DNA from 4 places in the Streptomyces sp. NPDC057900 genome. Region 1 is predicted to be linked to each of the others. Evidence: riboswitches for the same ligand, from Rfam matches in the RefSeq annotation. Region 1 holds a riboswitch; each other region holds the start of a gene.
The links. A riboswitch is a leader RNA that binds a small molecule or an ion and turns the genes downstream of it on or off. The one in region 1 is predicted to bind cobalamin.
Positions count from the first base shown of each region.

Region 1 (6,957 bases):
GGCAACGTGCCGGGGCGGGTCGGCGTCCTCGCTTCCCGCGAGCCGGGCGGCGGCCTCCGCCGTACAGGTGTGCACGCACCGCAGGGCCCGCTCCACCCAGGCCTCGGTCACCGAATGCGTGGTCACCGGCAGCACGAACAGCACCGCGAGTACGGCACCGAGCGCGCCGGCCCCGGTCTCGGTGACCCGGAGCACGAGGAGTCCCGCGTCGAGCACGCCGAGCAGCCCGTACAGCATGCTCGCCATCACGGTGACGGCCAGCATCATCCAGGTGTAGGAGACGGCGGCGGTGTAGAAGATCCCGAACACGCCCACCGCCACGACGGCGGCGGCCACGACCGGCTCGTGGTGCAGCGGCACGGCCACGGCGAAGCCCAGCCCGATGCCGAGCACGGTCCCCAGGAACCGCCTGAACCCGCGCACGACGGTCTCGCCTCGCGAGGTCGTGGCCACGAACACCCACCAGGTGGCGCCGACCGCCCAGTACCAGCGCTGGTCGGAGAGCAGCTGCCCCACCGCGAGCGCGAATCCCGCGCCCAGGGTCGCCTGTACGGCCTGCCGCGTCGTGATCCGCCGCAGCCCCGTCGCCCCCGAGGGAAGGCCGACCGCCACGGGGGCCGCGATCCGGCGCTCGTAGCACCACACCCCGAACCGGACCAGCGACGACGCGGCGAGCGACAGCAGCACCGCCGCGTACAACTCGGGCAGCTGGCCGGGCACGGTGTGCAGGAACTGCGCGGAGAAGTAGGCCATGAAGGCGAATACGCCCAGCGAGTGCCCGCGCGGCCCCCAGCGCCGCGCGTACACCCCCGCCCCGACGACGGCGAGGAACGCCAGGTCGCGGGCGACGGGCACATCGTGCAGGACGGCGGCGAGCGTGAGCACCGGGAGGCCGACGACGGGGAGCAGCGCGGTCGTCGTGGCCTGCCCGCGCACCGTCGGGTCGGTCACCGTGAACAGGGCGAGCAGCGCGGCCAGGCCCCCGGTGATGGCCGCGACCAGCGAGTGCCCCGCCGCCCCGCACAAGGCGACGGCGAGCCCGATGCCGAGCACGGCCCGGGACGCGAACCGCAGCCGGATCCGTCCGGGATCGTGTGCGACGAACGCCCTCTTCAGCAAGTCGCCTCGCCCCTTTCGCGCATGACACCAGCGCAGACATGAGAAAGGCGCCACAGAGATCCCCGAGGGACCCGCGGCGCCATTGACTCCACTATCTCAACACCTGGGGAGCTAATGGTTCAACTCGACCCCACTCCTATGTGCCAATGGCCCAGCAATATCGCTTCCCGCCCGACCATGGCAGAGCCAACGGACCAGCCCGAGGACCAGTGGGCCCGGGAGGCCCGTCCCCGTCGCCTTCCGGGTCCCGGAATGTGAACAGCGGTGCCGCGGAGGCGGTCCACCCCCTAGGCTGGCCGGTGCAGCTGGTTCGCCCTGTCCGCCAGGCAGGCGCGTCGCAAGAGGGAACCCGGTGTGAATCCGGGACTGCCCCGCAGCGGTAAGTGGGAACGACCGCCGTCATACGCACTGGATCCGTCCGGATCCGGGAAGCGACGGCCAGTAGGAGTCTGCCCCCGGCAGACGCGCCCACGAGTCCGAAGACCTGCCCGTTGCCCGCACCCGAACCCTCGGATGCGGATATCCCGGTGACCTCGTGGGCGGGTCGGCGTACGTATCAGACGGAGAATCCGCGCCGAGGCGTGTGGGTATCCGTCCGGTTCGTCATCCCTTCGCGTCCGTGTCCCGTCTCCGGGATGTTCAGGAGTCATCTCGCGAAGGAGATTTCCGTGACACCCAAGCCCGCGGCCGCAACAGCACGAGCCACCGTGTACGGCTACCCCCGACAGGGCCGGAACCGGGAACTGAAGAAGGCCGTCGAGGGATACTGGAAGGGCCGCGTCACCGCCGGTGCCCTCCGGGAGACGGCGGCGGAACTGCGCAGGTCCAACTGGAAGCAGCTGGCGGACGCCGGCGTCCATGAGGTCCCGACCGGCGATTTCTCGTACTACGACCACGTCCTGGACACCAGCGTCATGGTCGGCGCGGTCCCGCGGCGGCACCGCGAGGCCGTCGCCGCCGACGCGCTCGACGGGTACTTCGCGATGGCTCGCGGCACCCAGGACGTGGCGCCGCTGGAGATGACCAAGTGGTTCGACACCAACTACCACTACCTCGTCCCCGAGCTCGGTCCTGACACCGTCTTCACCGCCGACTCCACCAAGCAGGTCAGCGAGCTCAGGGAGGCAGTCGCGCTCGGGCACACCGCCCGGCCGGTGCTCGTCGGCCCGGTCACCTACCTTCTGCTGGCCAAGCCCGCTCCGGGGGTGGCAGCCGGTTTCGAGCCGCTCACCCTGCTGGACCGGCTGCTGCCGGTGTACGCGGAGGTGCTCGCGGATCTGCGTGCCGCCGGGGCGGAGTGGGTGCAGATCGACGAACCCGCCCTGGTCCAGGACCGCACCCCGGCCGAGCTGAACGCCGCCGCCCGCGCCTGCCGTGACCTCGGCGGCCTCACCGACCGGCCCAAGCTGCTCGTCGCCTCCTACTTCGGGCGGCTCGGCGAGGCGCTCCCCGTCCTGGCGAAGGCCCCGGTCGAGGGTCTGGCACTGGACTTCACCGATGCCGCCGCCGCGAACCTCGAAGACCTCGCCGCCGTCGGCGGGCTTCCCGGCAAGCGTCTCGTCGCGGGTGTCGTCAACGGCCGCAACGTCTGGATCAACGACTACGAGAAGTCCCTAGCCACCCTCGCGACCCTCCTCGGCCTCGCGGACCGGGTCGACGTGGCGGCGTCCTGCTCCCTGCTGCACGTCCCGCTCGACACGGCGCCCGAGCGGGACATCGACCCGCGGGTCCTGCGCTGGCTCGCCTTCGCGGAGCAGAAGACCGCCGAGATCGTCACGCTCGCGAAGGGACTGGCCCGGGGCACCGGGGCGATCTCGGCCGAGATCGCCGCCAACCGCGCCGACCTCGCGTCCCGCACCGACTCCCCGATCACCCGCGACCCCGCCGTCCGAGCCAGGACCGCGGCCGTCACGGACGCCGACGGCCGCCGCTCCCAGCCGTACACCGAACGCGCCGCCGCCCAGCGGGCCCACCTCGGGCTGCCGCTGCTGCCGACGACCACCATCGGCTCGTTCCCGCAGACGGACGAACTGCGCACCGCCCGCGCCGACCTGCGCGCGGGACGGATCGGCACGGCCGGCTACGAGGAGCGGATCAAGGCGGAGATCGGTGAGGTCATCGCCTTCCAGGAGAAGACCGGCATCGACGTCCTGGTGCACGGCGAGCCCGAACGCAACGACATGGTCCAGTACTTCGCCGAGCAGCTCACCGGCTACCTCGCCACCCAGCACGGCTGGGTCCAGTCCTACGGCACGCGTTACGTCCGCCCGCCGGTGCTCGCGGGCGACATCTCCCGCCCCGAGCCGATGACGGTGCGCTGGACCTCGTACGCCCAGTCCTTGACCGGGCGCCCCGTCAAGGGCATGCTCACGGGCCCGGTGACCATGCTGGCCTGGTCCTTCGTCCGTGACGACCAGCCGCTCGGCGACACCGCACGCCAGGTCGCGCTCGCGCTGCGCGACGAGGTAGACGACCTGGAGGCGGGCGGCACTTCGGTCATCCAGGTCGACGAGCCCGCCCTGCGCGAGACGCTCCCGCTGCGCGCGGCGGACCACGCCGGGTACCTGGAATGGGCCACCGAGTCGTTCCGCCTGACTACCAGCGGGGTTCGGCCGGACACCCAGATCCACACCCACATGTGCTACGCGGAGTTCGGCGACATCGTCCAGGCGATCGACGACCTGGACGCCGACGTCATCAGCCTGGAGGCCGCCCGCTCGCACATGCAGGTCGCCCGCGAACTCGCGGCACACGGTTACCCGCGCGAGGCCGGTCCCGGCGTGTACGACATCCACTCACCGCGCGTACCCGGTGCCGACGAGGCCGCCGCCCTGCTCCGCAAGGGGCTGGAGGCCATCCCCGCAGAGCGCCTGTGGGTCAACCCCGACTGCGGCCTCAAGACCCGTGGCTGGCCCGAGACCAGGGCGTCCCTGGAGAACCTGGTCGCCGCGGCCCGCACCGTGCGCGGCGAGCTGTCCGCCTCCTGACCTGAAGGACTCGGAGCGGCGGCCGGAGGTTACCGGCGGCCGTCCGAGTCGGCCGGTCCGGCGGGCGTGAAGCGGACCGGTGCCTGGAAGCGGGCACGTCGGGCGGCCCGGCGGAACGTGGTGAGTACCGCCGGGCCGGCCAGCGTGACGCAGACGAAGTTCGTGACGGCCCGGCCGGTGTCCCAGCCGAGGGACGTGGCGAGGTCGAAGGCCAGGTACCGGTGCCACTGCTCGGTGAAGGGCAGGCCGGGCAGATAGGCGAGGGAGCTGTTCGGGTCGAGGGAGAAGGGCCAGAAGGACAGGTTGAGCAGGAAGCCGAAGAGGTAGCCGGACACCGAACCGTAGGTCGCGAGCATCAGTACCTCGCGGCGGCCGGTGGCCCGGGGCAGAAAGCCGGCGAGCATGCCCACGAACGCGCAGCCGAACATCTGGTACGGCATCCACGGCCCGACACCGCCCGTGATCAGGGCGGAGGTGAAGAGTGAGGTGCAGCCGAGGGTGAAGCCGAAGCCCGGCCCGTAGACGCGCCCGGCCAGGACCAGGACGAAGAAGACCGTCTCGATCCCGGCCGTCCCCGCTCCCAGGGGCCGCAGCGCCGCGTTGACCGCGGACAGGACGCCGAGCATGGCCAGGGCCTTGGAGCTGATGCCTCCCTCGGCGATCTCGGAGAGCACCACGCAGAGCACGAGGACGAGCAGGACGCCGAAGATCAGGGGCGGGGCGTAGTTCGAGCCGAACTTTCCCGGTGCGACGACGAAGGGCCAGAAGAAGGCCACCACGCCGAGGAACGCGGCCAGCGCGATGACCAGTGAGACACGGGTGTTGAGCCGGATGGCCGTCGCGGCGGTCGCGCTCATGCCCGGTCCTCGCCGTCGTGGGGCGCGGGGCAGGGCGAAGCGAGTGCCGAGGTCACCTGGTCCACGGTGAGGAACGGCAGCGGTGCCAGGATCTTCGCGGTCTGCGGTGCGAACACCGGTGAGGCGACGATGACTTCGGACGTGGGGCCGTCCGCGACGATGTCGCCCTCGGCCATCACCACGACCCGGTCGGCGGTCCGGGCCACGAACTCCACGTCGTGGGTGGAGATGACGACCGAACGGCCCTCCCCGGCGAGCCCGGCGACGATCCGGGTCAGCTCCGCCTTCGCCCGGTAGTCGAGCCCGCGGGTCGGTTCGTCGAGGAGCAGCACCTGAGGTGTCGCGGCGAGCTGGATCGCGAGGACGAGAGCCAGTTTCTGCCCTTCGGACAGGTCACGGGGGTGGGTCGCCCCGGCGATGCCCGGCGCCAGCCGGTCGAGGATCTCCCGCGCACCGGGGTTCGTGGCCCCGTCCGCCGACTCGCGGTCGGCCTGGCCGAGTTCCTGTTCGACGCTCTCCAGATAGAGCAGATCGGCGGGTGTCTGCGGGACGAGGCCGACCAGGCGCCGCGCGTGGGCCGCGGGCAGCGCGTGCGGATCGTGCGCCGAGCCGTCTCCCGTGACACGGACCGTGCCGGCCCTTCGCGGACCGGACCCCTGCAACGCCCACAGCAGGGAGGACTTTCCGGAGCCGTTGCGCCCCATCAGTGCCGTGATCTCGCCGCTCCGCAGGTCGAGGTCGGCCTCGCGGACGGCAGCGACGCCGTGATAGCTGACGGTGACTCCACGGGCGGTCAGCAGGCGGGGGGCGCCGGCCGCGGGTGCCGGGCGCACCGGGGCGGGCGTCGCGTCGGCCAGCTCGGCCCTGAGCGGGACGGCGGCGCGGCGCGCGTCGCGGACGGACAGCGGCAGCGGGCGCCAGCCGGCGGTGCGGGCGAGTTCCACGATCGGCGGGGCGATGGAGGACGTACGGAGGATGTCGGCGGGAGGCCCTTGGACTACGCGCCCGTCACCGGGCAGGTACACCACCCGGTCGGCGTACTGCACGACGCGTTCGAGGCGGTGCTCGGCCATGAGGACGGTGACTCCGAGGTCGTGGACGAGCCGGGTGACGGCGGCGAGGACCTCGTCCGCCGCCGTCGGGTCGAGGGCGGAGGTGGGTTCGTCGAGAACCAGGACGCGGGGATGGGCGGTCAGGACCGATCCGATGGCCACCCGCTGCTGCTGCCCGCCGGACAGTTCGTGGAGCGCGCGGTGGCGGAGGTCTGCCAGGCCCAGCAGGTCCAGGGTCTCCTCGACCCGTTTACGCATGACCGGCGGCGCGATCGCCAGCTGTTCCATGGCGTAGGCGAGTTCTTCCTCGACGGTGTCGGTGACGAATCCGTCGAGCGGGTCCTGCCCGACGACTCCGACGACGTCCGCGAGTTCCCGGGGCGGATGGGTTGCGGTGTCCCGGCCGTCGACGGTGACGCGGCCATGGAGCGTGCCGCCCGTGAAGTGGGGCACGAGCCCGTTGACAGCGCCCAGGAGAGTCGACTTGCCGACCCCCGTGTGACCGACGACGAGGCAGAGTTCGCCCTCCTCGATGACGAGGTCGACCTCGCGGAGGGCGGGTTCGGCCGCCCCGTCGTACCTGACGGTGACCTGATCGAAGGTGATCACGTGGTTTCGGCTCTCTCGGTGCGCTGTCGGGGGACGACCGGGTGGGGCGGGGCCGGCGGCGGTGCGAGGAACCCGGCGGTCCCGGCGAGCAGGATCGCGCAGGTGGGCACCAGCGGGAGCGTCGGCCAGCTGAGCGGATAGATGGAGGGGTTGAGCTCGGCCGCGTCGTAGCCCATGTTGCTGAAGAGCAGGACGGCGGAGAGCACACCGGCGCCCGCGACGGTCCATTCGGGCAGCAGCCACGGGTCCGGCCGGTAGGTGGTGCGCGAGACCCTCCGTCCGCCCAGCCGCAGGCCCGCCACGCACAGCGCGGCTCCCGCCGCCATCGCCGGG
Region 1 covers NZ_JBHVOI010000006.1:436,141-443,097, reverse strand. Annotated here, with positions in the region: gene ACFVQ0_RS24590 (FUSC family protein) at 1-1,119, opposite strand, end outside; cobalamin riboswitch at 1,409-1,626, shown strand; gene metE (5-methyltetrahydropteroyltriglutamate--homocysteine S-methyltransferase) at 1,788-4,106, shown strand; gene ACFVQ0_RS24580 (ECF transporter S component) at 4,136-4,963, opposite strand; gene ACFVQ0_RS24575 (ABC transporter ATP-binding protein) at 4,960-6,624, opposite strand; gene ACFVQ0_RS24570 (CbiQ family ECF transporter T component) at 6,621-6,957, opposite strand, start outside.

Region 2 (6,957 bases), on a different contig from region 1:
ACAACCTGATGCTGCTGGCCGCGGCGCCGGGCACCCGACTGAGGATCGTCGGCCGCCTGGTGCCCGCCCTCCACCCCCGGCTCACCCTCCTCGCCTGCTCGCACCCCACCGGCGAGGGCACGATCGACCTCGGCCTGGACCGCCTGCGCCGTGCCGACCTCCCGGACCCGGCCGCCCCCGTCCACCTCGCCCCGCACCAGCCCGGCGAGGCCGGCCCGCACTCGCCCCTGTACCTCCTGGAGCGCCGGGTCGAACAGACGGTTCCGGCGGGCCGGGCCGCCCTCGGCATGCTCGGTGACGTCACCGCCGAGACCCGCCGTATCAGCCGGGCGGGCCTCCACACGGCCGCCGGGCTGCTGACCGCCCTGTGCGCTTCTGCGGCCCGACGCGACCGGGACCACTTCGGCCGTCTCCTGCCTGCCGACACGGACGGCTTCGCCCTGTACTGGCTCGCGGCCGCCCGTTACACGGCTGCCGTGGCCGAGTCCCTGTGCGCGGCAGCCTGGGAGGACCAGCGGCCGGCCGCCTGATCGTCGTCGTGCCCGCGGCCGGGTCCGCGGGTGTGACGGGCGGCGTTCACGCCTCTGCGGGTGCGCCCGTGGCCGCCGCGATCAGGGCGGTGGCCGCGGCGCGGGTGGCCGCGGCCACGTCGGAGCGGTGGTGGTCCATCAGGGCGGAGATGCCGGCGCCGTCGTAGAGGATCTGGAGCTGGTGGCCCAGGGCACCGGGGTCGGCGGCGCCCGCCTCGGTGGCGAGGCGGGTGAAGAGACCGCGCATCCAGCCACGGAAGTTTTCCGCCGCTTCCTCGACGAGCCCGCCGGGGCTGGCCTCGGCACCGGCGCGGATGAACGCGCAGCCGTGGAAGTCGGGCCGGTCGAACTGCCGCCCCTGGGAATCGAAGACCGCCAGCATCTGCTCGCGGGGCGTGTCGTACTCCGCGACGGCCCGGGTGATCCGGTCGGCGGTGGCCGTGTGCCGGGTGTCGAGGTAGGCGCGGACGAGCTGCTCCTTGCCGCCGAAGGTGTTGTACAGCGACGCCTTGGCCACGCCCGCGTGCTCGATGACCCGGTCGATTCCGACGCTCTGCACGCCCTCGGCGTAGAAAAGCTCGTCGGCGGCGGCGAGGAGGCGCTCTCGCGCCGACGGCCTCGCGGTGCTCCGGACACTCGCCATGACGGTCACTCCTTCAGACAGATCTGTCTACATTATGCCCCCGCCCGAGGTCACCCCTCAGGCGCTGCCGCCGACCCGCTCGCACGGCAGGACAGCTGCCCCGTCCCGGCCGCCGCGCACCAGCCCGAGCAGCGCGAACGCCGCGAGGACGATCACGGCGACGCCGTACTCCTGTGCGGTGGCGGCGAGTCCGCCCGCGTGGACGACGAGGAACCCGGCGATCACGGTGGGCACCCCCATCCCCAGGTAGGAGACGACGAAGAGCAGGGACAGCACCCCGGAACTCTCGTGCGGCCTGGTCAGTGGCATGACCGTACGGATGCCGCCCTGGAACCCGCTGCCGAAGCCGACGCCCGCGAGGGCGGTGCCGACGAAGAAGCCGGTGGGGGAGGAGCCGCGGATCGAGGCGAGGGTGAGGGCCACCCCGGCGATCAGCGCGAGGATGCCGGTGAGCATCACCGTCCGGGTCGCCGCCTTGCGCAGGACCGTCACGGAGACGGCGGCCACCCCGGCGAGCACGAACAGGCTCAGCCCGCCGAGGACCTCGGACCCGGAACCGGTCAGCCGGCGTGCCAGGGACGGGCCGAGCGATCCGTACAGTCCGGCCAGCGCCCAGACGGCGAACAGCACCGGCGCGGCCACGAGCATCGGGCGGCGTACGGCACGCGGCAGCTTGATCTCCGGCGCCAGGCTCGCCAGCGCCCCCGGCTTGCGGGTCACCGTCTCCGCCATCAGGGCCACGGCGACGGCCTGGAGGACGAAGACCGCCAGCAGCCCGAGGTAGACCAGGTGTGTGGGGGCGGGCAGGAACTGGACGACGAGACCGGAGACCAGCGCGCCGGACGCCGTGCCGATACCCGGTGCGACCGCGTTGGTGATCGTGCCGCGCGGCCGGTCGATGTCCATCATTCCCGCCCCGATCGCGCCGAGCGCCGCGCCGGTCGACAGACCCTGCACGATCCGGCCGACCATCAGCGCCGGCACCCCGTCGGCGGTGGCGAACACGATCATCGAGGCGGCCTGCGCCGTCAGTGCGGCCAGCAGTACGGGCCGCCTGCCGACATGGTCGGAGAGCTTGCCCATGGTGAGCAGCCCGAGCAGCACGGCCACCGCGTAGACGCCGAAGACCACGGTGGTGGTGATCGGGTCGAAGCCCCATTCCGCCTGGTAGACGGCGTAGAGCGGGGTGGGTGCGCTGGAGGCGGCCAGGAACGAGATGGTGATCGAGGCGAGTACGTACAGCGCCACGTTCGACGGCAGCCGCCGGCCCCGCGCGGATATGGCGGCGGGTATGCCGGCGGATCCGGGTCCGGCGGGCGCCGCGTCCGGGGTGCGGGCCGGTTTGGACATCGGGACGACCGAGGGATTCGTCATGACCATTCCCGTCCAGAGCGTTGGGTAGACCTGTCTGTCTAGTTTCTCGAAACAGATTAGACAGACAGGTCTACTCAGGTCAAACGCGTCACGGTACGGCGGGGCAGCTGGTGCCCCGTGCAGGGACCGTCAGGCCGGTGAGGTACCTGTCCACCGCGTCCTCCATGCAGGGGCCGCTGGTGACGCTGCCGTGCCCCTGGCCCTCGTAGGTGAGGAGCACGCTGCCGCGGCCCAGCTGCCGGGCCACGGACACCGCCCACGGGTAGCCGGTGGCGGGGTCGTGCAGGGCGTTGGACAGCAGGACCGGCGGGGCGCCGGGTGCGTCCAGGCGGTGCTGCGGGTTGGCGGTCGGCGCGCCCAGACACGCCGCCGCCATGTGGATCGGCAGCAGGTAGGGCAGGTCCGGCGCGGCCCTGTCCATCGTGGTGACGAGTGAGCGGTACTCCCGGTAGTCGCGCACCGGCAGCCGCCAGTCCGAGCAGAAGACCGGGGTGGCCGGCGGCAGTGGCGCCGTCCCGGTGGGCGACGCGGGCAGCGGCGTGCTCGCCTCCATCCCCGCGATCAGCGTGGCCAGGCCCGCGTAGTCGGCGTCGTAGAACTTCCGGAACGCGTACTTGTTGACCAGGTCGGAGGAGGACAGGGCGGTCCCCGGCCTGTCCGGGTTCGCCAGCTCGCCGCGCGCGGCGCGGGCCAGCAGGTCCTGCCAGACGGCGCGGACGTCACGGCCGTACAGCGCGCAGTCCGCCGCGCCCCCGCACCACTTCACGAACTCCTGGAACGAGTCCTGCGCCGCGGCCGCCTCCGAGCGAAGGAATTCACGGGTGGCCGCGACGCTGTGGTCCATCACGCTCTCCAGCACCATCGCGCGCACGCGTCGCGGATAGGTCTCGGCGTACTGGGCGCCGAGCAGCGTGCCGTACGAGCTGCCGTGGAAGGTCAGCTTCCGCTCGCCGAGCGCCGCCCGCAGGGCGTCCAGGTCCCGGACCGTCTGCCCGGTGTCGAGGTGGTCGAACACCGGGCCGCTACGGGCCCGGCAGTCGGCGCGGAGCCGTCTGTTGTACGCCAGGGTGGCGTCGAAGTCCGCCCGGCTCCTCAGCTCCGGTGACGGCCGCTCGGCCAGCAGGCCGGCGGAGCAGGTCACCGGGTCGCTGCCGCCCACACCGCGCGGGTCGAAGCTGACGATGTCGAACCTGCGGCGGACCTCGGGGCTGAACCGGCCGATATTGCCCACCACCATCCGCACGCCCGAGTCGCCCGGGCCGCCGGGGCCGAACACCATCGAGCCGACGCGCGCCCCGGGCTCGGTGGCCTTGCGGCGGGCCACGGCCAGGTCGATGCCCGGCCCGTCCGGGTGGTCCCAGTCGACCGGTACGGAGAGCGTGGCGCACTCGGCTCCCGGTTTCGCCGGGTCGTCGCACGGTGCCCACCGCAGGGCCCCGTGCGCAGCCGGCGAAGCGTGGACCGGGGGAGCGGCGGCGAGACCGGTGACGGCGGCCGTGGCGGCCGCCACGGCCGCGGCCGTGCCGCGTGCGGCGAGGAGCCGTAATGCGGATCTGTCCCTGAACGGCATGGAGCCTCCTTGCGAAGAGAGCGGTTGCGTCAGGTGTGCGGGCCCCGGCCGGGCGTCCGCCGTCACGCTAGGTGCTCCGTCGCCCGTGCGGTGGCCCTCTCGGGGGCTTCTCCGGGTCGGTTCAGGGGCCGTTCAGGGGCCACTCGGGGGTACTCGGGGGGTGCCCGAAAGGTGCCCGAGAGGTGCTCCGGGGCGCTCGGGGCTGAGGGGCGAAAAGGAGCACGCCGTGCCGTACCCGTAAGCTGCTCACGCCCCGCGGGGGAAGTCCGGTCGAATTCCGGCGCTGACCCGCAACGGTAGGCGGAGCCCTCCTGATGGCTCCGCGAGCCCGATTACCCGCGGCGGTGAAGGCTCCTGTCAATTCGCCGTGGACTGCGAGAGGTGCTGCAAAGGGCGCCTCGCGTCCGGGCCGCTCCTTCGATCGTGCAGGTGCACGGCCTGAGGTGAAAGCGATCCGACCGTGGTCACTCCCCTCGAACGCATACCTGCCCCGCCCTCGCGCGCGGCGCGCGCCGGTGGCGGGCCCGCCCCTCCCCGACGCGTACCCCTGCCCCTGCTGGTGATCACGCTCTGTGTCCTGCTGCCGCTCTCCCTGGTCTGCGGCGCCGGAATCGGGGCCTCCGGGATCTCCTGGGCAGAGGTGTCGCGCTACCTGTGGGCCGGCCTGACGGGACAGCGGATCGCTCCCGGCGAAGTCGCCGGGTACACCATCGTGTGGGAGCTGCGCTTTCCACGAGCCGTGCTCGCGGCGGTCGTCGGAGCCGGCCTGTCCGCGATCGGCGTCGCGGTGCAGGCCATGGTCCGCAACGCCCTCGCCGACCCGTTCGTCCTCGGCATCTCCTCCGGCGCGGCCGTCGGCGCGAACGCCGTCCTCATCTTCGGGGTCTTCGGCGCCTTCGGCGTCTGGGCGCTGTCCACCGCGGCCTTCCTCGCCGCGCTCCTCGCGATGATGCTCGTCTACGCGGTCGCCCGGACCGCTCGCGGACTGACCCCGCTGCGCCTGGTCCTGACGGGCACGGCCATGTACTACGGCTTCTCGGCCATCACGACGTTCATGGTGTTCGCCGCGGAGCGGGGCGAGGCCGCCCGCTCCGCGATGATGTGGATGCTGGGCAGCCTCGGGGGCGCCACCTGGTCCTCCGTACCGATCGCCGCGGGCGCCACGCTCGGCGGCCTCGCCCACCTCTGGTGGTCGGCGCGCCGGCTCAACGCGCTGGCGATGGGTGACGAGACCGCCGCCGCCCTCGGAGTGGACGCCGGGAGGCTGCGCAAGGAGCTGTTCCTGGTCTCCGCCGCCGTCACCGGGGCGCTGGTCGCGGTCAGCGGCGCGATCGGCTTCGTAGGGCTGATGGTCCCGCACGCCGCCCGCATGCTGGTCGGCGCGGATCACCGACGTCTGCTGGCCGTCGCACCGCTCGCGGGCGCCGTCCTGCTGATCTGGGTGGACATCCTCTCGCGGGTACTGCTCGCCCCGGCCGAACTGCCGCTCGGCGTGCTGACCGCGATGATCGGCGTGCCGTGCTTCATCCTGCTCATGCGCCGCCGCACCTACACCTTCGGAGGTGCGTGATGCGGATCGATATCGACGCGCTGACGGTCGAGATCGCCGGTGCGCGGCTGGTGGAGGACGTCACGCTGCGAGCGGGTGACGCTCGGCTCGTCGGCCTGGTGGGCCCCAACGGCAGCGGGAAGTCAACGCTGTTGCGCTGCGTCTACCGGGCGCTGAACCCCTCCGCCGGAACCGTCCGGATCGGCGGCGAGGACCTGCACGCCCTGAGCCCGCGGGAGGCCGCCCGCCGACTGGCCGCACTTCCCCAGGAGTCGAGTCACGAGTTCGACTTCACCGTCGCGGAGATCGTCGCGATGGGAAGGATGCCGCACCAGGGACCGACGGCGCGCGTGTCGGAGGAAGACCGACGCACATGTGACGCGGCGCTGGCGGAGGTCGGGGCCGGACACCTGGCCGACCGGGGCTTCCTGACCCTGTCCGGAGGCGAGAAGCAGCGCGTCCTGATCGCCCGCGCCATGGCGCAGCAGCCACGGGCGCTGGTGCTCGACGAACCCACCAACCACCTGGACATCGCCCAGCAGCTGGAGGTGCTGGCCCTGGTCCGGGCCAGCGGGCTGACCGTGCTCACGGCGCTGCACGACCTCAATCTCGCCGCACTCCACTGCGACGTCCTCCATGTCATCGACCGAGGCCGGATCGTCGCCTCCGGCGCCCCGCACGACGTACTCACCCCGGAGCTGCTGGCCGAGGTCTTCGGCGTCCGCGCGCATCGAGTACCGCACCCGGAGACCGGCGCCGTACAGCTGATCTTCGACCGCCTCCTCCCCGTCGTCCCCTCCTAAGGAAGCACTGCCACCATGCCCAGCCCGATACGTCCCGCCGCACTCGGCCTCGCCCTCACCGCCGTCCTGGCCCTCAGCGGCTGCGGCGCCGAGATCACCCCGCAGGACGGGAACGACGACAGGAGCGCACCCGCGGCCGGGGGCCACTACCCGGTGACCGTCGAGAACTGCGGTGAGAAGAAGACCTACGACAAGGCCCCGCGGCGCGTGGTCACCAACGACGTCGGCATCACCGAGATCATGTTCGCCCTGGACCTCGAAGACCACATGGCGGGCTATGTGATGCCCGACGACAAGGGCGATCTGACATCCGTCCCCTGGAAGGACGGTTACCAGAGGACCACCTGGCTGTCCAAGAAGACGATCAACAAGGAACTCGTCCTCGACGCCCGCGCCGACCTGGTCTTCGCCGGCTGGAACTACGGCTTCAACGAGGGGGACGGATTCACCCCGGCAGCCCTGAAGAAGGTGGGCATCGACTCCTACCT
Region 2 covers NZ_JBHVOI010000001.1:1,239,005-1,245,961, reverse strand. Annotated here, with positions in the region: gene ACFVQ0_RS05095 (hypothetical protein) at 1-530, shown strand, start outside; gene ACFVQ0_RS05090 (TetR/AcrR family transcriptional regulator) at 577-1,173, opposite strand; gene ACFVQ0_RS05085 (MFS transporter) at 1,231-2,547, opposite strand; gene ACFVQ0_RS05080 (alpha/beta hydrolase) at 2,636-4,117, opposite strand; cobalamin riboswitch at 4,330-4,476, shown strand; gene ACFVQ0_RS05075 (FecCD family ABC transporter permease) at 4,578-5,687, shown strand; gene ACFVQ0_RS05070 (ABC transporter ATP-binding protein) at 5,687-6,469, shown strand; gene ACFVQ0_RS05065 (ABC transporter substrate-binding protein) at 6,485-6,957, shown strand, end outside.
Region 2: it holds a riboswitch for cobalamin, as region 1 does, so the genes downstream of both, ACFVQ0_RS05075 (FecCD family ABC transporter permease) here and metE (5-methyltetrahydropteroyltriglutamate--homocysteine S-methyltransferase) in region 1, are expected to answer to the same signal.

Region 3 (6,957 bases), on a different contig from region 1:
GTTCGCTGGTGAAGTACACCTCTCTCTATACAGCCCTGTCCGAGGTGTACGACGTCCGGCTGGCCGAGGCCGAGGAGACCATCGAGACCTCGCTCGCCACCCCGAGCGAGGCCGGACTGCTCGGTACGGACGTGGGCCTGCCGATGCTGATGCTGTCCCGGCACTCGCTGGACGAGCAGGGCGAGCCGGTCGAGTGGGTCCGCTCGGTCTACCGGGGCGACCGCTACAAGTTCGTGGCCCGCCTGAAGCGCCCGCTGGACTGACCGCGTCCGCCGGACCGACCGCACCCGTCGGGCTGACCGCGACAGGCCCCCGACAGCCCCCGTGGAACCGCTTCCACGGGGGCTGTCCCGTGTCCGGAGCAGTGGCTTCGTACCACCATTGGTCTGCACCACTTCACCGTTGCCGGACCGCAATGCGGACAGGGGGTGACGCTGGCCGGGACCCTCGCCTAGATTTCCTGCGCATTACATCGGTGATCAGCGAGGGGACGGAGTCGCCGCCATGCCGGAAGAACCAGAGGGAAAGCCAGCGGACCCAGGAGCAAAGCCATCCACGGTCACACCCGTGCGGGTGGTCATCGCCCTCTGTCTCATCGCGCCGTTCGTGGCGATGCTCTGGGTGAGTTCGTACGCCAAGATCGACCCGACCTTCATCGGCATCCCGTTCTTCTACTGGTACCAGATGCTCTGGGTGCTCATCTCGACCGCGCTCACGATGATCGCGTACAAGCTGTGGCAGCGTGACCAGCGCGCCCGCAAGGGGGGTGCGTCCGCATGAAGGACGGCGTGAACGGCATCGCGCTCGGTGTCTTCATCTTCTTCTTCCTGGCCGTCACGGTCGTCGGCTTCATGGCCGCCCGCTGGCGCAAGGCGGAGAACGAGGCCAGCCTCGACGAATGGGGCCTGGGCGGACGGTCCTTCGGCACCTGGGTCACCTGGTTCCTGCTCGGCGGCGACCTCTACACCGCGTACACCTTCGTCGCCGTGCCCGCGGCGATCTACGCGGCCGGTGCGGCCGGCTTCTTCGCGGTGCCCTACACCATCCTGGTGTACCCGCTGATCTTCACCTTCCTGCCGCGCCTGTGGTCGGTCTCGCACAAGCACGGCTACGTCACCACCTCGGACTTCGTCCGCGGCCGGTTCGGCTCGAAGGGGCTGTCGCTGGCCGTCGCGGTCACCGGCATCCTCGCCACCATGCCGTACATCGCGCTCCAACTCGTCGGAATCCAGGCGGTGCTGGACGTGATGGGCGTCGGCGGCGGCGAGAACACCCACTGGTTCGTCAAGGACCTGCCGCTGCTGATCGCGTTCGCGGTGCTCGCCGCGTACACGTACTCCTCGGGGCTGCGCGCGCCCGCGCTGATCGCGTTCGTCAAGGACGGGCTGATCTACCTGGTCATCGCCGTGGCGATCATCTACATCCCGATCAAGCTCGGCGGCTTCCACGACATCTTCGCCGCCGCGCAGGAGAAGTTCAACGGCCCGCCGGGAGGCAAGCCGACCGGTGCGCTCGCGCCCGGCGTGGACGGCCAGTGGGGTTACGCCACACTGGCGTTGGGCTCGGCGCTGGCGCTCTTCATGTACCCGCACTCGATCACGGCGACGCTCTCCAGCCGCAGCCGCAACGTGATCCGCCGCAACACCACGATCCTGCCGCTGTACTCGCTGATGCTGGGCCTGCTCGCGCTGCTCGGCTTCATGGCGATCGCCGCCGGGGTCAAGGTGGACAACGGCCAGCTGGCGATCCCGCAGCTGTTCGAGGACATGTTCCCGGACTGGTTCGCGGGCGTGGCGTTCGCCGCCATCGGCATCGGCGCCCTGGTCCCCGCGGCGATCATGTCGATCGCGGCGGCGAACCTGTTCACCCGGAACATCTACAAGGACTTCCTGAAGCCCGACGCGACCCCCGCCCAGGAGACCAGGGTCTCCAAGCTGGTGTCGCTGCTGGTGAAGGTCGGCGCGCTCGCCTTCGTCCTCACCATGGACAAGACGGTCGCGATCAACTTCCAGCTGCTCGGCGGGATCTGGATCCTCCAGACGATGCCGGCCCTGGTCGGCGGCCTGTTCACCCGGTGGTTCCACCGCTGGGCGCTGCTCGCCGGCTGGGCGGTCGGCATGGTCTACGGGACGGCCGCCGCCTACGGGGTCGCCAGCCCCACCCAGGCGCACTTCGGCGGGTCCTCCAAGGAGATCCCGGGCATCGGTGAGATCGGCTACATCGGTCTGACGGCGTTCGTCCTGAACATCGTGGTGACCGTCGTCCTCACCTTCGTCCTGAACGCCGTGAAGGCACCTGCCGGGCTCGACGAGACCTCTCCCGCCGACTACACCGCGGACGCGGGCGACCCCGGCGTGAAGACGGAGCTCCCGCCGGCCACGGCCGGGGCCCCGGGCGGTCACTGACCGAGGCGTACGGGCCGCCGCACCCCGCCTGCGAGGGGTGCGGCGGCCCGTACGCGCGTCGTGAACCCCGTGCAGCCGCCGCACCCCGGTGCGGCAGACTTCCCCGCATGGACATAACCATCAGGCCGGTCGAGCCCGCCGAGTACGCCGCCCTCGGCGAGATCACCGCCGAGGCCTATCTCGGGGACGGGCTGCTGGACTACGGCGACGACGATCCGTACCTGGTTCAGCTGCGCGACGTCCCCCGGCGGGCGGAGGAGGCCGAGGTGCTCGTCGCGGCGGACGCCCGGGGCCGCGTCCTCGGCGGGGTCACCTACGCGCCGCCGGGCAACCGCTGGGCCGATATCGCGACGGCCGACGAGGCCGAGTTCCGGATGCTCGCGGTCTCCCGGGAGGCCCGTGGGGCAGGGGCGGGCGAGGCGCTCGTCCGGGCCTGTATCGACCGCGCACGGGCCACCCCGGGGGTCACCGGCATCGTCCTGTCGACGCAGCCGGCGATGCGCGGCGCCCATAGGATCTACGCGCGCCTCGGCTTCGTCCGGACCCCGGAGAGGGACTGGTATCCCATCGAGGGGCTCTCGCTGCTGACGTACCGCCTGGAGTTCCCGGCGGTCTCCTGACAGTCACGCGACACAACATGTGGGGGCTGCCTCATCCGGCGGCCCCCACATGTATGCTCGTGCTCGCTGTCGCCGCAGGGAAATCCGGTGCGAATCCGGAACTGTCCCGCAACGGTGTGATCGGTGCGCTTTTGCGCACCCCCGAGTCCGAGGACCTGCCGACAGCGCATCCGGCTCGACCGAACTGGATGCCCAGACGTCCGGGCCTCGTGGATGGGCCGGTGGACGCCGCACGGAGTGCTGCCCTGACCGGGCCCCGCTCCGCCCGGCTGCCCCCGCTCCCCCGTCGGCCCAGAGCCGAGCGAGGGAGAGCACCACGTGACCATCGCGCCAGCCGATCCGGTTTCAGCGGCCGAATCAACGGGAACCACGAGCGACGGACCGGGCACCGCACTGCTGCGGACCCTCACCGAGCTCACCGCGGATCTGCCCGACACCGACCCCGGACGCGTCGCCGCCGCCGCGCTGCGCGGCCGCAACGCCCGGTCGGACGAGGCCGAGCTGCGCTCGCTGGCCACCGAGGCCGCCGCGGGTCTGATCTCCGAGGACCCCGCCTACTCCCGGCTCGCCGCCCGCCTCCTCACCCGCTCCATCGCGGACGAGGCCGCCGGGCAGGGCGCGACGTCCTTCTCCGCCTCGGTCGCCGTCGGGCACCGCGAGGGCCTGATCGCGGACCGCACCGCCGAGTTCGTGACGCTGCACGCGGCCGCCCTGGACGCCCTGGTGGGACAGGCGCTCGCCGACGGCGCCGACGACCGCTTCGGCTACTTCGGACTGCGCACCCTGCACAGCCGCTACCTGCTGCGCCACCCGATCACCCGCCAGGTCGTCGAGACCCCGCAGCACTTCATGCTGCGGGTGGCCGCCGGGCTCGCGGAGGACAACTCCGAGCGGGCGCTGGACGAGGTCGCGGCCCTGTACCGGCTGATGAGCCGGCTGGACTACCTGCCCTCCTCCCCGACGCTCTTCAACTCCGGCACCCGGCACCCGCAGATGTCCTCCTGCTACCTGCTGGACTCGCCGCTGGACGAGCTGGACTCGATCTACGACCGCTACCACCAGGTGGCGCGCCTGTCCAAGCACGCGGGCGGCATCGGCCTCTCGTACTCCCGCATCCGCGCGCGCGGTTCGCTGATCCGGGGCACCAACGGGCACTCCAACGGCATCGTGCCGTTCCTGAAGACGCTCGACGCCTCCGTCGCGGCGGTCAACCAGGGCGGCCGGCGCAAGGGCGCCGCCGCCGTCTACCTGGAGACCTGGCACGCGGACATCGAGGAGTTCCTTGAGCTGCGCGACAACACCGGTGAGGACCAGCGCCGCACGCACAACCTGAACCTGGCGCACTGGATCCCGGACGAGTTCATGCGCCGGGTGGACGCGGACGGGACCTGGTCGCTGTTCTCCCCGGCCGACGTGCCCGAGCTGGTCGACCTCTGGGGCGACGCGTTCGACGCCGCGTACCGGGCGGCGGAGGCCAAGGGCCTGGCCCGCAAGACGATGCCGGCCCGTGAGCTGTACGGCCGGATGATGCGGACCCTCGCGCAGACCGGCCAGGGCTGGATGACGTTCAAGGACGCCTCCAACCGGACCGCGAACCAGACCGCCGAGCCGGGCCGCGTGGTGCACTCGTCCAACCTGTGCACGGAGATCCTTGAGGTCACCGACGACGGCGAGACGGCCGTCTGCAACCTGGGCTCTGTCAACCTCGGCGCGTTCGTCGAGGGCGGCACGATCGACTGGGAGCGGCTGGACGCCACCGTGCGCACCGCCGTGACCTTCCTGGACCGGGTCGTGGACATCAACTTCTATCCGACCGAGCAGGCCGGGCGCTCCAACGCCCGCTGGCGGCCGGTGGGCCTGGGTGCGATGGGTCTCCAGGACGTCTTCTTCCAGCTGCGGCTGCCGTTCGACTCCGCCGAGGCACGCGCGCTCTCCACGAAGATCTCCGAGCGGATCATGCTCGCCGCGTACGAGGCGTCCTGCGAGCTGGCCGAGCGCTCCGGCCCGCTCCCCGCCTGGTCCGAGACGCGGGCCGCGCGCGGCGTGCTGCACCCGGACCACTACGACACCGAGCTGAACTGGCCGGAGCGCTGGGACGCGCTGCGCGCCCGCGTCGCGAAGACCGGCATGCGCAACTCGCTGCTCCTGGCCATCGCCCCCACCGCCACCATCGCCTCGATCGCGGGCGTGTACGAGTGCATCGAGCCGCAGGTCTCCAACCTCTTCAAGCGCGAGACGCTCAGCGGTGAGTTCCTCCAGGTCAACGCCTACCTGGTGGACGAGCTGAAGCGGCTCGGCGTGTGGGACGCGCGGACCCGTGAGGCGCTGCGCGAGGCGAGCGGCTCTGTGCAGGGCTTCGCCTGGATCCCGGAGGACGTGCGGGCGCTGTACCGCACGGCGTGGGAGATCCCGCAGCGCGGACTGATCGACATGGCGGCGGCCCGTACGCCGTTCCTGGACCAGAGCCAGTCGCTGAACCTGTTCCTGGAGACGCCGACGATCGGCAAGCTCTCCTCGATGTACGCGTACGCCTGGAAGCAGGGGCTGAAGACGACGTACTACCTGCGCTCGCGCCCGGCGACCCGGATCGCTCGTGCCGCGTCCGGCCAGACGGCGGCCGCCGCCCCCATTCCCGTACAGCAGGCGACCGCTCCCGACGCGGACGCGATCGCCTGCTCCCTCGAAAACCCCGAGTCCTGCGAGGCCTGCCAGTAATGAGCACCAACGAGAACAAGAACCTGCTGGACCCGGGCTTCGAGCTGACCCTGCGGCCCATGCGCTACCCGGACTTCTACGAGCGCTACCGGGACGCGATCAAGAACACCTGGACGGTGGAGGAGGTCGACCTCCACTCCGACGTCGCCGACCTCGCCAAGCTGTCGCCGGGCGAGCAGCACATGATCGGGCGGCTCGTCGCGTTCTTCGCGACCGGTGACTCGATCGTCTCCAACAACCTCGTGCTGACGCTGTACAAGCACATCAACTCCCCCGAGGCGCGGCTGTACCTGTCGCGGCAGCTCTTCGAGGAGGCCGTGCACGTCCAGTTCTATCTGACGCTGCTGGACACCTACCTGCCCGATCCGGACGACCGCGCGGCGGCCTTCGACGCGGTCGAGGAGATCCCGTCGATCCGCGAGAAGGCGCAGTTCTGCTTCAAGTGGATGGACTCCGTCGAGACGATCGACCGGCTGGAGACGAAGGCCGACCGCCGCCGCTTCCTGCTGAACCTGATCTGCTTCGCGGCGTGCATCGAGGGGCTGTTCTTCTACGGCGCGTTCGCCTACGTGTACTGGTTCCGCTCGCGCGGACTGCTGCACGGCCTCGCCACCGGGACCAACTGGGTCTTCCGTGACGAGACCATGCACATGAGCTTCGCGTTCGAGGTGGTGGACACCGTCCGCAAGGAGGAGCCCGAGCTCTTCGACGACGCCCTCCAGCAGCAGGTCACCGACATGCTGAAGGAGGCCGTCGAGGCGGAGCTGCAGTTCGGCCGCGACCTGTGCGGCGAGGGGCTGCCGGGCATGAACACCGAGTCCATGCGCGAGTACCTGGAGTGCGTCGCCGACCAGCGGCTCGCCCGGCTGGGCTTCCCCGCGGTGTACGGATCACAGAACCCGTTCTCGTTCATGGAGCTCCAGGGTGTCCAGGAGCTGACGAACTTCTTCGAGCGCCGCCCGTCGGCGTACCAGGTGGCGGTCGAGGGCACGGTCGGCTTCGACGACGAGTTCTGAGCCCGTCAGATCCTCGCCCAGCTCCTCACGTACGGACGCCGTGCGGCCTTCACCGGCTGCGCGGCGTCCGCCGTTTCCGGTGGTGCGGTTCTCCGGCTCCGTTCCGCGTCCCGGAGCTCGCGGTTGATGCGGAGTTCGCGGGCGATCCCGATCAGCGCCGGGAGCAGGACGAGGGTGATAACAGCGGATATGCCCAGGACG
Region 3 covers NZ_JBHVOI010000002.1:1,170,067-1,177,023, reverse strand. Annotated here, with positions in the region: gene ACFVQ0_RS12645 (GntR family transcriptional regulator) at 1-263, shown strand, start outside; gene ACFVQ0_RS12640 (DUF3311 domain-containing protein) at 574-780, shown strand; gene mctP (monocarboxylate uptake permease MctP) at 777-2,405, shown strand; gene ACFVQ0_RS12630 (GNAT family N-acetyltransferase) at 2,513-3,025, shown strand; cobalamin riboswitch at 3,066-3,203, shown strand; gene ACFVQ0_RS12625 (ribonucleoside-diphosphate reductase subunit alpha) at 3,344-5,740, shown strand; gene ACFVQ0_RS12620 (ribonucleotide-diphosphate reductase subunit beta) at 5,740-6,756, shown strand; gene ACFVQ0_RS12615 (hypothetical protein) at 6,762-6,957, opposite strand, start outside.
Region 3: it holds a riboswitch for cobalamin, as region 1 does, so the genes downstream of both, ACFVQ0_RS12625 (ribonucleoside-diphosphate reductase subunit alpha) here and metE (5-methyltetrahydropteroyltriglutamate--homocysteine S-methyltransferase) in region 1, are expected to answer to the same signal.

Region 4 (6,957 bases), on a different contig from region 1:
ACCGGGCCGACGACGGCGTGGACGTCGTCACCGACCAGCCCGTAGGTGCCGGGGCGCAGCGCGGCGAAGGAGCGGGTCAGGGTGACCTGCCCGGCCGCCGTCGCGTGCACGGTGACTCTGCGGTCGGCGGGGAACGGGCGTTCGGACGACGGCGCCTTGAGGGCGACGTCGCCGGCGTACCGGCCGGCCGCGACCGCTGCCGCACCGGCGCCGAGGATGGAGGTGGCGACTGCTGCCGTCGCTGTTGCCGGGCGCACGGCTTCAGTCTCGTGGGCGCCCGCGCACTCGGCCAGCGGGCGGGGGCCGTCCGGTGGCGGCCGCCCGCCCCGGCGGGCTCAGCCCGGCTGCCCGTACCCCTTCAGCGCCTCCCCGACATCGCCCAGCTGGTCCGGGGTGAGCAGGGCCGGGGAGCGGCCGGGGACGGCGCTCGCGGCGAGCCAGAGGCGGCACAGCCATTCGAGCTGGGCGGTGCGGTCGTACGCCTCGTCGAGGGTGGCTCCGTAGGTGACGGTTCCGTGGTTGCCGAGCAGGCAGCCGGTGCGGTCGCGCAGGGCGGTCAGCATGTTCGCGGCCAGCTCCTCCGTGCCGTACCGGGCGTATGCGGCGACCCGGACGGGGCCGCCCAGCAGCGCGGCCGCGTAGTGGATCGGCGGGACCTCGGCGACGAGCGTGGAGACGGCCGTGGCGTGCACCGCGTGGGTGTGCACGACGGCGGCCGCCGTCGTGTTCCGGTAGACCGCGAGATGGAGCGGGAGTTCGCTGGTCGGGGCCAGCCGGCCGAGGATCCGGTTGCCCTCCAGATCGACGCCGACCAGGTCCTCGGGGCGGAGCCGGTCGTACGGCACGCCGCTCGGGGTGACCAGGACGGTACCGCCCACCCGCGCGGAGACGTTCCCCGAGGTGCCGACGACCAGACCGTCCGCCGCCGTCCTGCGGGCGGTGGCAACGACCGCGCCCCAGGCCCGTTCGATGTCCCGGGTGTGTTCGAGCGGGCTCTGCCGCTGATCGCTCATACGAAGATCCTTTCCACTGATGAGCGGTCCATGATTCCGCTTCCCGCCGGGGGCCGGCCGGCCCCCGGATTCGGGGCCCACACCGCCCTGTGCCCGTCCCGCCCTGTCAGGACACGGCCAAACAGGGCGACGCCACTCCGATTGGGGTCACCGTAACGCCCTGTTCAGTTCATCTTCCGTTCACCCAGGTTGCCTACGGTCCACCTGCCACTGACGTCGAACGATTGCCTGGGTAAATGGAACACATCACGCTGCTGCTCGCGATTGTGATCGTGACAGCTCTAGTGTTCGATTTCACGAACGGTTTCCACGACACCGCCAACGCGATGGCGACCACCATCTCGACCGGCGCACTCAAACCCAAGACAGCGGTGGCGATGTCCGCCGCTCTCAACCTCGTCGGCGCGTTCCTGTCGGTGGAGGTCGCCAAGACGATCTCCGGCGGGATCATCAATGAGGACGGCCTCAGAACCGAGGTCATCTTCGCGGCGCTCGTCGGCGCCATCCTGTGGAATCTGCTGACCTGGCTGGTCGGGCTCCCGTCCAGCTCCTCGCACGCCCTCTTCGGCGGTCTGATCGGCGCCGCGGTGATGTCCGCGGGCTGGTCCTCCGTCGACGGCGGCACCGTCGTCACCAAGGTGCTGCTCCCCGCGGTCGCCGCCCCGATCGTCGCCGGACTGGCCGCGCTGCTGGCCACCAAGCTGACGTACCGGATCGGCGGGAAGGTCCAGGGCGGCGCGCAGGAGAAGGCGACCGCCAAGGGCTACCGCGCCGGACAGATCGCCTCCGCCGGGCTGGTCTCCCTCGCCCACGGCACCAACGACGCGCAGAAGACGATGGGCATCATCACCCTGGCCCTGGTCACCGGCGGAGTCCTCTCCCCCGGTTCGAACCCGCCGGTCTGGGTCATCGTCAGCGCCGGAATGGCCATCGCGCTCGGCACCTACCTGGGTGGCTGGCGCATCATCCGCACCATGGGCAGCGGCCTGACCGAGCTCAAGCCGCCGCAGGGCTTCGCCGCCCAGACCAGTGCGGCGACGGTCATCCTGGCCTCCTCGCACCTCGGCTTCTCCCTCTCCACCACCCAGTCCTGCTCCGGTGCCGTGATGGGCGCCGGTCTCGGCCGCCGGGGCGGCGTGGTCCGCTGGTCCACCGCCACCCGGATGTTCGTCGCCTGGGGTCTGACGCTGCCGGCCGCCGGTCTGGTCGGCGCGGGGGCGGAGTTCCTCACCAAGCAGGGCACCTGGGGCGTCGTGCTCGTCGCCGTACTGCTGATCGCGGGCTCCGGAGCGATCTGGGTGCTGTCCCGCCGCAAGCCGGTCGGCCAGGACGATGTCGCGCCCGGCGGCCAGGACGGCGCTCCGGTCACCGGGGACGCCGAACCCATGGGCGTCGTCACCACCGCCATCGCGGCTGTCAGCCCGCCGCCCACCTCGGCCGCCCAGGCCCACGAACTCACCGCCACCATCCCGGCCCCGGCCGTAGCCGACCCGGCGCGACCCGCCACGGTGTAAGGAAGATCCTCCATGAACATCGACTGGGCAGCCCTCGGCACCGTCTTCGGCGTCTCTCTCGTCGCCACCGTCGCCCTGGTGGGCCTCTTCACCCTGGGCATCGCCGGCCTCTCCAGGCAGCCGGAAACGGCCGAGCCGGGCGGGCGGTCCGGCGGGTCCCTGATGCTCGCCCGCGCGGGCGCGTACGTCTGCTTCGGACTGTGCGCGGCAGCGGTGGCCTACGGGATCTACCTGATCGTCGCCTGAACCGCAGCGTCTGAACCACAGCCGCTGAACCATCCGCCTCATCGGGCCGGCCGCACCTCGGGTGCGGCCGGCCCGACGCGCGTCCCGACGCGTGTCCGATGTGCGTGCCGATGTGGGGCTCAGCACACTGCACCGTCGCAGGTCAACGGTAGGTTGACTGGCGTTCGCGGAGCGTGGTGGACTGCCGGAGCCATTACGGCGACAGCAGAGGAAGCCGGTGCGAATCCGGCGCGGTCCCGCCACTGTCACCGGGGAGCAGTCCCCCACCACCGGAAGTCACGGTCCACGCCGAGTGGGCTGGAAGACCGGGGGAACTGCGGATCCGGGAGCCAGGAGACTCTCGTCGCCGGTCACGTCGAACCAGGGCGCGGACCCTGAGTGAGGACATCACCATGCCCGGCATGATCCAAACGGAAGACCCCAAGGTCCTTCGAGGCGCGACGGCCGGCTGAACCGTGCGTGCCGATCGCATCTTCGCGTACGGCGCCACGGCCGGTCTGATCGGTGATCTGCTGCTCGGTGATCCCCGCCGGGGACATCCGGTCGCCGCCTTCGGGCGCGCCGCGGCAGGCGTCGAACGCCGTCTGTGGCGCGACCACCGCGGGTGGGGCGCCCTGCACACCCTGGTCTGCGCCGGAGGCGCCGCCGGGGGCGCGGCACTGGCCGCCCACGCGCTGCGCCGCCGTCCCGCCGCCTCCGTCGCCCTGACCGCCGCCGCCACCTGGTCCGTCGTCGGCGGTACGTCGCTGGGGCGCGAGGCCCGGTCCATCGGCGGCGCGCTGACCGCCGGGGACCTCGGCCTGGCGCGGGAGCGGCTGCCCCATCTGTGCGGCCGCGACCCGCACTCCCTGGACGGGCCGCAGATCGCCCGTGCCGTCGTGGAGTCCGTCGCGGAGAACACCTCCGACGCCGTGGTCGGCGCCCTGGTGTGGGGTGCGCTGGGCGGGGTCCCCGGACTCGTCGGCTTCCGGGCCGCCAACACCCTGGACGCGATGGTCGGCCACAGATCGCCCCGCTACCTGCGCTACGGCTGGGCCTCTGCCCGCCTCGACGACCTGGTGGGCTGGCCGGGCGCCCGGCTGACGGCCCTGCTCGCCGTGGCCGCGGGAGGGGACCCGCGCGGTGCGGTCCGGGCCTGGCGGGCGGACGCGGCGAAGCACCCGAGCCCCAACGCGGGCCCGGTGGAAGCCTCGTTCGCGGGCGCGCTCGGCGTACGGCTCGGCGGCACCCTCGCCTACGGCGGCCGGGTCGAGCACCGCCCCGTGCTCAACGGCGGCGCGGGCCGCGCGGTGGCGACAGAGGACATCGAACGCGCCGTACGGCTCTCGCGCCGGATCGGGGTGCTCGCCCTCGGCGTGGGCGTGGCGGCCCGGCTGGGCGTGGGCGCCGCCGCACGACGGATCACCTCGACGCGCGGCACGGGAACACCTGCCCCGGGCGCGCGCACCTCAGGACGGAGACCGACATGAGCGGCGGACTGCTGGTCGCCGGGACCACCTCTGACGCGGGCAAGAGCGTCGTCACGGCGGGGATCTGCCGCTGGCTGGTGCGCCGGGGGGTGAAGGTCGCGCCGTTCAAGGCGCAGAACATGTCCCTCAACTCCTTCGTCACCCGCGAGGGCGCCGAGATCGGCCGGGCCCAGGCCATGCAGGCCCAGGCCGCCCGGGTCGAGCCGACCGCGCTGATGAACCCGGTGCTGCTCAAGCCCGGCAGCGACCGCTCCAGCCAGGTCGTCCTGATGGGGCGCGCGGTCGGCGAGATGAGCGCCCGCGGCTACCACGGCGGCAGGCAGGAGCAGCTGCTGTCCACCGTCGTGGACTGCCTGGAGCAGCTCAGGTCCGCGTACGACGCGGTGATCTGCGAGGGCGCGGGCAGCCCGGCCGAGATCAACCTCCGGCGCACGGACATCGTGAACATGGGCATCGCGCGGGCGGCGCGCTTCCCGGTGGTGGTCGTCGGGGACATCGACCGGGGCGGGGTCTTCGCCTCGTTCTTCGGTACGACGGCGCTGCTGGCCGCCGAGGACCAGGAGCTGATCGCCGGTTACCTGGTCAACAAGTTCCGCGGCGACGTGTCGCTGCTGGAGCCGGGCCTGGACATGCTGCTCGGTCTCACCGGGCGGCCCACCTACGGGGTGCTGCCGTTCGCCCACGGCCTCGGCATCGACGAGGAGGACGGGCTGCGGGTCTCGCTGCGCGGCACCGTACGCGAGTCGGTCGTCGCGCCCCCGCACGGCGAGGACATCCTGCGCGTCGCCGTGTGCGCCGTGCCGCTGATGTCCAACTTCACCGACGTGGACGCGCTGGCCGCCGAACCGGGCGTCGTCGTGCGGTTCGTGGACCGTCCGGAGGAGCTGTCCGACGCCGATCTCGTCATCGTGCCCGGCACCCGGGGCACCGTGAAGGCGCTGGCCTGGCTGCGCGAGCGCGGGCTCGCGGACGCGCTGCTGCGGCGCGCCGCGGAGGGCCGCCCGGTCCTCGGCATCTGCGGCGGCTATCAGATCCTCGGCGAACACATCGAGGACGAGGTGGAGTCGCGCGCCGGTCGGGTCGACGCGCTCGGGCTGCTGCCCGTCCGCGTCCGGTTCGACCGCGAGAAGACCCTCGCCCGGCCGGTCGGTGAGGCGCTCGGCGCTCCCGTGGAGGGGTACGAGATCCACCACGGCGTCGCGGACGTGAGGGGTGGCGAGCCGTTCCTCACCGACGGGCGGGGGCAGCGGCTCGACGGCTGCCGGTCAGGCGCGGTGTGGGGCACCCACTGGCACGGCTCGCTGGAGAGCGACGCGTTCCGCCGCTGCTTCCTGACCGAGATCGCGCGGGCCGCGGGGCGCCGCTTCGTCCCCGCCCCCGACACCTGCTTCGCCGCACTGCGCGAGGAACAGCTCGACCTCCTCGGTGACCTCATCGAGGAGCACGCGGACACCGACGCGCTGTGGCGGCTCATCGAGTCGGGCGCGCCCGCGGGACTCCCCTTCGTCCCGCCGGGAGCGCCCGGAGCCCCTGCCGTCGCCGTCACGCCGGACCCGCCGACCCCACCGGCCCCGCTGGACCCGCCGGAAACACCGCAGCCGCTGGAAACCGCCGCCACCAAGGAGGCCCTGTGAGTACGCCGTACCCCTTCACCGCCATCGTCGGGCAGGACGATCTCCGGCTCGGCCTGCTGCTCAACGCCGTCTCGCCGGCCGTCGGCGGAGTGCTGGTGCGCGGCGAGAAGGGCACCGCCAAGTCCACCGCCGTGCGCGCGCTGGCCGCGCTGATGCCGGAGGTGTCCGTCGTCCCGGGGTGCCGGTTCTCCTGCGACCCCGCCTCGCCCGACCCGGCGTGTCCCGACGGCCCGCACGAGCCGGCGTCCGGCGCGTCGCGGGCGGCACGGACGGTCGAGCTGCCCGTCGGCGCGTCCGAGGACCGGCTGGTCGGCGCCCTCGACATCGAACGGGCGCTGGCCGAGGGCGTGAAGGCCTTCGAACCGGGGCTCCTCGCGGACGCCCACCGCGGAATCCTGTACGTGGACGAGGTCAACCTCCTCCACGACCACCTGGTCGACCTGCTGCTGGACGCGGCCGCCATGGGCGCCTCCTACGTGGAGCGCGAGGGCGTCTCCGTACGCCATGCCGCCCGCTTCCTGCTGGTCGGGACGATGAACCCGGAGGAGGGCGAGCTCAGGCCGCAGCTCCTCGACCGGTTCGGGCTGACCGTCGAGGTCGCCGCCTCCCGGGATACCGATCTGCGGGTCGAGGTGGTGCGCCGGCGGCTCGCGTACGACGACGACCCGGCCGCCTTCGCCGCCCGATGGGCCGAGGAGGAGGGCGAGTTGCGGGACCGGATCGCGGCCGCGCGGGCGCTGCTGCCCCAAGTGCGGCTCGGTGACGGCGCGTTGCGGCAGATCGCGGCGACCTGTGCGGCCTTCGAGGTCGACGGGATGCGCGCCGACATCGTGATGGCCAGGACCGCCACGGCGCTGGCCGCGTGGGACGGGCGCACCGACGTGCATTCCGAGGACGTACGGCAGGCGGCGCTGCTCGCGCTCCCCCACAGGCGCCGGCGCAATCCCTTCGACGCGCCGGGGCTCGACGAGGACAAGCTCGACGACACGCTGGAGCAGAACAGCGGCGAGGACGACGATCCGGACCCGGACGGCCCCGGTGGCGGCGGCCCGCCGCCGCAGGGCGACGGACCCGACACACC
Region 4 covers NZ_JBHVOI010000012.1:65,044-72,000, forward strand. Annotated here, with positions in the region: gene ACFVQ0_RS30880 (alpha/beta hydrolase) at 1-257, opposite strand, end outside; gene ACFVQ0_RS30885 (class II aldolase/adducin family protein) at 336-1,013, opposite strand; gene ACFVQ0_RS30890 (inorganic phosphate transporter) at 1,250-2,527, shown strand; gene ACFVQ0_RS30895 (hypothetical protein) at 2,540-2,773, shown strand; cobalamin riboswitch at 2,980-3,113, shown strand; gene ACFVQ0_RS30900 (cobalamin biosynthesis protein) at 3,229-4,242, shown strand; gene ACFVQ0_RS30905 (cobyric acid synthase) at 4,239-5,876, shown strand; gene ACFVQ0_RS30910 (putative cobaltochelatase) at 5,873-6,957, shown strand, end outside.
Region 4: it holds a riboswitch for cobalamin, as region 1 does, so the genes downstream of both, ACFVQ0_RS30900 (cobalamin biosynthesis protein) here and metE (5-methyltetrahydropteroyltriglutamate--homocysteine S-methyltransferase) in region 1, are expected to answer to the same signal.